Regions from separate parts of the Bariatricus sp. HCP28S3_F11 genome, predicted to be linked through region 3. Evidence: predicted binding sites of a transcription regulator. Region 3 holds the regulator's gene; each other region holds the start of a gene.
The links. The regulator Rex, encoded in region 3, represses fermentation and respiration genes when NADH is low (regulators of the CRP and FNR family bind a similar motif). The targets are predictions, from matches to a motif close to ATTGTTAANTANTTAACAAT.
Positions count from the first base shown of each region.

Region 1: the regulator Rex is predicted to act here: its motif matches at 1,556-1,575, upstream of ACTNBR_RS07725 (NAD(P)-binding protein).
Region 2: the regulator Rex is predicted to act here: its motif matches at 1,403-1,422, upstream of ACTNBR_RS10155 (4Fe-4S dicluster domain-containing protein).

Region 1 covers NZ_JBQHUC010000012.1:51,897-54,176, forward strand. The annotation lists gene ACTNBR_RS07725 (NAD(P)-binding protein) at 1-1,383, opposite strand, end outside; gene ACTNBR_RS07730 (aldose epimerase family protein) at 1,684-2,280, shown strand, end outside.
Region 2 covers NZ_JBQHUC010000019.1:51,730-54,009, reverse strand. The annotation lists gene ACTNBR_RS10155 (4Fe-4S dicluster domain-containing protein) at 1-1,316, opposite strand, end outside; gene ACTNBR_RS10150 (permease prefix domain 1-containing protein) at 1,510-2,280, opposite strand, start outside.
Region 3 covers NZ_JBQHUC010000008.1:13,383-15,662, reverse strand. The annotation lists gene ACTNBR_RS05615 (NAD(P)H-hydrate dehydratase) at 1-557, opposite strand, end outside; gene ACTNBR_RS05610 (redox-sensing transcriptional repressor Rex) at 655-1,305, opposite strand; gene ACTNBR_RS05605 (ABC-F family ATP-binding cassette domain-containing protein) at 1,449-2,280, shown strand, end outside.

The DNA of each region.
Region 1 (2,280 bases), on a different contig from region 3:
AGTTTGGCACGGAATAAATATATCCGGCTCTCCGGTCGGGCGTACACTTGCACGGCCGTCCTTGATCTTACTGATCATCTGAGGAGTTACATAAATACCTGTTACATGTCCGTTCTCATCGGTTGCGATGCGTGACGGAGCCATCAGGGTCTGAACTTCGATTCCTTCTGCAACAGCACCCTCAATCTCAGCCGGAAGAGCAGTCATATCTGCAACACGGCGACGATAAACGATGCTAACTTTCTTGGCACCGAGACGTTTTGCAGTACGTACAGCATCCATAGAAACGTTTCCGCCTCCGATGACAGCAACTTCCTGTCCGGTAAGATCCGGATTCTGTTCTTTTCCGACATCACGAAGGAACTGAACTGCGGAAAGAACACCTTCAGCATGTTCACCTTCGATACCAAGCTTCTTATCGGTACTTGCACCGATCGTGATAAGTACGGCATCATACTCTTCGCGAAGGCTCTGAATGGTCATATCTTCACCGATTCTTTTGCCGTAGATTACTTCCACACCGGTCTCGAGAATTGCATTGATATCATCATCAAGACGATCTTTCGGAAGACGATAGTTCGGAATGCCATAGCGGAGCATACCGCCGAGCTTCGGAAGCATCTCGAACACGGTTGTCTGGTGACCCATAAGCTGCAGATAATAAGCCGCACTTAAGCCGCCCGGACCTCCGCCTACGATAGCAACACGTTTGCCGGTTGACGGTCCGCACTTCGGAGGCGGTACCTTTCCGGCATAGTCAGCAGCCATTCTCTTAAGACCACGGATATTGACAGCATCATCCACAATATTACGACGGCAGCGTGCCTCGCATGGATGTTCACAGATAAATCCACAGGTAGTCGGGAACGGATTGTCCTTACGAATCAGGCGGATCGCATCTGCATAGCGTCCTTCTCCAACCAGAGCGATATATCCAGGAATATCAACATGAGCCGGGCAAAGAGATACACACGGAACCGGCTGTGAGTAATGGCATGTACATCTCCCCTGATGCACATGTTCTTCGTAATCTTCACGGCAGCCGATCAGGCTCTTGTAAACCATATGTGCTGCTTCATAGCCAATCGCACAGTCAGCACCTTCCATGATTGATACTGCGAGCTCTTCCATAAGATCAAGCGTATCCATCGTTGCATCGCCGTTCATAACATCTGTCAGCAGGTTCTTCAGCTGCCACAGACCGATTCGACACGGAACACATTTTCCACAGGTGTGTGTATGACACATCTCAAGAAATGCACGTGTCATGTCCACCGGACAAAGTCCCGGAGGACTGGATTCGATTCTGCGTTCCAGATCTTTGTAAAGCCCTTCAATGACAAGCTGGGCACGATCCGGAGCAGAAATTTCAAGTCTACTCATAGTTCTTTTCTCCTTTAAATATAAAATGATGTTGGGGGCATAAGCCTATGGCATCTGCTTGGCCTTTTCTATCGATTTAATTTATAAGCAGACGTCATAAAACTGAACATTCTATAAATACATTGTACTAAAATTAAAACAATTTAGCAAGCTAAGTTAAAATATAGTCAGGATGGATAAAAATATAACAATGTGGTGGATTCTTTGATTTTAAATCATATCTTTTTTTGCTGAAATATGGTATTCTAAAAATAAAAATAACCTCGGCGTAGGGGATTTGAAGAAAGGGCGGATGGAATGATGAAAATAACAGATTTTGGGGCAACCGTGAATGGTGATGAGACGAAGCTTTATACTTTGACGAATTGTAATAACATGGAGATTTCCGTAACAGACTATGGAGCTGCGCTTACTCAGGTTATCGTGCCGGACAAAGAGGGAAATCTCTGTGATGTGGTTCTCGGCTATGATGAAGCAGCGGAATATGAAGCAGGCGGACTTTTCCTGGGGGCAACCGTGGGAAGAAGTGCGAACCGGATCGGCGGAGCTTCTATTGAGATTAATGGGAAGATCTATGAACTTGTGAAGAATGATAATGATAATAATCTGCACAGTGGACCGGATTTTTATCATAACAGAGTCTGGGATGTTAAAGAAGCTGAAGAGGATCATGTTACCTTTGTTCTGGAAAGTCCGGACGGAGATCAGGGATACCCCGGAAATCTGCATATAGAAGTAACATACACACTGACAGAGGATAATGCCGTAAAGATTTCTTATTATGGTGTATCGGATGAGGATACCGTGATCAATATGACGAATCACAGCTATTTTAACATGGATGGACATGCATCGGGAGATGTGATGGAACAGGAAGTATGGATCGATGCGGATGCA
Region 2 (2,280 bases), on a different contig from region 3:
CCGACACATCCGCCTTCACAAGCCATTCCTTCGATGAAATCCTCAGGCAGACGTCCGACTTTCATAAGCAGCAGTGATTTCTTACATTCAACTGCACCATTTGCCTTGTACACTTTAATATCCAGTTCTTCACCGGCTTCCTTCATACTCTGCATCACAGCATCTGAAACACCGCCGGAATTTCCGAATCGCTTTCCAAATACAGAAGATTCCTGATAAGTATTGTCTGCCGGTTCCAGAGCAACGCCCTTCGCACGCATAATTGCACGGATTTCACTGTAAGTCAGGGCATAGTCTGCATTTCCTTCAATCCTCTGATCTGCAATCTCTGATTTCTTTGCAAGACATGGTCCGATAAATACGGTAACCGCATCTGGTTCTTTTGCCTTCACCAGGCGGGAAACTGCACACATCGGAGAAACCGTTGTAGAGATCATATCACTCAATTCCGGATAATGCTTCCGTACCAGATTGACAAATCCCGGACAGCAGGAGGTTACTTTTTTACGTCCGTCTTTATAGGCTTCAACCCATTCTTCTGCTTCATATTTCGCAGTTAGATCACCACCAAGTCCCACTTCAATGAAGTCCGTAAATCCAACTTCTTTCATTGCTTTTTTCCAGCTTTCCATGGTGATGTCCACACCGAACTGTCCTTCTGTTGCCGGTGCCAGCATCGCGTATACTTTCTTACCGGATTTGATTGCTTTAATTACATTTACAATGGAGGATTTGTATCCGATTGCTCCGAACGGACAACTGTGAACACATTTTCCACAACGAATACACTTTGAATCATCGATAACGGAAATACCATTTTCATCATAATAAATCGCATCTACCGGACAGCTGAATTTGCATGGTCTCTTCAAATGAGCAATTGCATTGTACGGACAGGCCTGTGCGCATTTTCCACATTCTTTACATTTGGAAGCATCAATGTGGGAACGGTCACGTCCCGCTTCAATTGCACCGAATTTACAGGCATTGATACATGCTTTTCCCAGACAATTCTGACAGTTTTCTGTCACAACATAGCTGGAAATGGGACAGTCCTCACATGCCGAACTGATAACCTGTATTACATTTCCATCATTCTTAATTCCAGGCGCTTTTCCTTCAGCCAGACGAACACGCTGTCTGATAATCTCACGTTCCTTGTAAATGCAACAACGGAACTGCGGGAGCGGGCCCGGAATCAACTTCATTGCAATATCGTCCTTATGCTCCTCAAGTTCCCCGTCAAAAGCCAGACGTGCTACTTCTTCCAACACTTCATGTTTGATCTTGATTACATTTGCGTCTGCGTTTCTCAACTTCTTACCCTCCAAAAAGAATTTTCTCAATCATAATAATGTATCTCGTTTCTGATTCAAATCATAACATGAGTTTTCTTCTTTTCCCAGTCATTTTTTTAACAATCTTGTACTATTTTGCATACAATGTACAAGCTTCAAACACAAGGTTCTGATTTCGCAAAAAGTAACCAAAACTCATAGATTCAAAAGGTTATCCCGCCTTCACAATATTCTGATTTCTGGTAATAGACAGCAGAATCCCCATATACAAATAGGTGACCATCATATTACTTCCTCCATAGCTGAAAAACGGCAAATACACCGATACAGGATAGAAAACTCCTGAGTTCATCCCCAGATACACCAAAATCTCCGCTGCCATCATCAGAACACAGGCCATTCCGACCACATAGCCGAGCTGATTTTTTTGTTTTCGTACGATCCAGATCAAAGCTCCCAGAAATCCCGCCAATGCAAATGTGAACAAAATTCCCTGCCATGTTCCAATCACTTTAAAAATAAACACCCAGACATAATCACTTCTCACTTCACTCCAGATCATATTTGTTGATTCATCAATTATGACCCCTTCTCTTCCCGCAACTGCATCCGCTGCTTTTCTCAGATTCTCCAGAACAATCTGATACATATAGTTTTCAGAAGACCGGAAGCTGAATATCTGCTTCAATCTGTCGCTCTGGTACGCTGCAAGAAATAGCTGACCTGTAGACACCATGATTCCCAAAATCCCCGCAGGTATCACGGCCGTCACCCCAGCCATTAATATGTACTGCCGCTTTTTCTCTCTCCCGAACCACCGTTTATGAACGGCCAGTATTAAAATACATACTCCTGTCATATAGAACAAAATCATATACACACTTGAATTTAAAACCAGTGGAAGTACCGTTGATAATACCAATATGAGAATACATTTCATCATCCCTTGTTTTCCCGCTCCGCGAAAACGAAAAACAATGCC
Region 3 (2,280 bases):
ACCTGACCTGCCTTAGCGTATGCAAACGTGACTGTCAAATCAGCCCGGAACGCACATCCCAGTACTTCCCCGGTGTCAGCGGAAATTCCGGACGGAGTATCAATCGCAACTTTGTATCCCTGATACCGGTTCATTTGTTCAATCACATTCTGGTAATGTCCTTCGATATTTCGGCAAAGCCCGATTCCAAATACGGCATCTATAATAACACTATATTCCTTCTCCGGTAAAGTGTTTCCTACAGACACGCCCAGATTTTCCAGAATATGCATCTGCTGCTTCGTTTCTTCACTCCTGGATTCCAATTTTCCGGCAAAACACACATCGACCCTTTTTCCTTCTTCGGCAAGCAGTCTTGCCACCGCGAATCCGTCTCCACCGTTGTTGCCGGAGCCGCATACCACCAGTGCATAGGACAGATCAATCTGCTCTTCTTTCATTGCAGCCATACACTGAAGCGCCGCACGTTCCATCAGTACCAGCGAAGGAATCCCGATCTCATGGATCATTCTTCCGTCCGCCGCTTTCATCTGTTTAGCCGTCAATATATATTTCATATTCTCACCTTCCAATACGCAATAAAGAGCCCCGCAGCCGGAACTCTTCTCTCATTACGCCGATTCAGGCAAAATGTGTGTAACACATTCTGTCGAATTATGAATTATCTGTATGTTCCATATTATAACGTGTTATATTGTATGAAAGTCTCATCAGACTCTCCGATAAATGCACGTTCTCAACAATAATATTATCCGGAAGATTCAAATCTGTATGTGCAAAATTCCAGATCGCCCGCACACCATTATCAACCAGAACATTCGCAACATCTATGGCTCTTGTCTTCGGAATCGCAAGTACTCCGATTTCAATATCATTCTTCTGAATAAAATCACTCAGTTCATCCATCATCCGGATCTCCACACCGCGGATCGTAATTCCCACAAGTCGTGGATTCACGTCAAATAATCCTTTTAATACAAAACCTCTTTTTTCAAATGCTGCATAATTAGCCAGTGCCTGTCCAAGATTACCGGCACCGATAATGACCATGTTATGTTGGTTGTCCAGTCCCAGAATTTTCCCTATTTCCGTATATAAGTATTTTACATTATACCCGTATCCCTGTTGTCCAAATCCACCAAAATTATTAAGGTCCTGACGAATCTGGGATGCAGTTACTTTCATTCTCTTGCTCAAATCGTTGGAGGATATTCGTTCCACACCGTGTTCCAGCAATTCGCCAAGATAACGATAGTATCTCGGAAGTCTTCTGATTACTGCCTGAGATATTTCTCTTTCTTCCACCTGACATCCACCTTCCATTCTTATTCTAAATTTCATTATATAAAAATGACATAAAAAAGTCAAACTTAATAGTTGTTTTTTATTGTATTTCCGATATAATGAGGTAGACAGTACCTATTTCTACAGTATAAGGAGGTTTGAAAATGATACTGGCATGCCACAATTTAACGAAATCCTTTGGGGAGCAGGTTATTGTGAATAAAGGCTCCTTTCATATAGAAGACCGTGAGAAAGCGGCGCTGGTCGGTCTGAACGGCGCCGGGAAATCCACAATTTTGAAAATGATCGTCGGTGAATTGAATAGTGATGACGGTGATGTAATTCTTACCAAAGGAAAAACAATGGGCTATCTTGCCCAGCACCAGGACCTGATGAGCGGGAATACCATTTACGAAGAAGTCCGCACCGCCAAATCTGAGATTATCGAAATGGAACGTCAGATTCGTGCACTGGAACTGGAAATCAGTACGCTGACCGGTGACGCACTTCAGATGAAACTTGACACTTATCATAGACTTACCGCTGCATTTGAACGTGCTGACGGCTATTCTTATAAAAGCGAACTGGTCGGTGTTCTTAAAGGCCTTGGGTTTACTGAGGATGAATTTCAGAAACCGGTGGACGCCCTTTCCGGCGGCCAGAAGACACGTGTTTCCCTCGGCAAACTTCTGCTGACGAAACCGGATATTTTACTGCTGGATGAGCCTACCAATCACTTGGATATGAATTCAATCGCATGGCTTGAGAACTACCTGCTGAATTACTCCGGTGCAGTGCTCATCGTCTCCCACGACCGTTATTTTTTGAATCGTGTCGTAACGAAAGTGCTGGAGATTGAAAGCGGTACACTGATGACATATATGGGAAATTATTCAGATTATGCCCAGAAGAAACAGCAGCTCAGAGACGCAAGGCTGAAAGAATATCTGAATCAGCAACGGGAAATCAAGCATCAGGAGGCAGTCATCGAAAAGC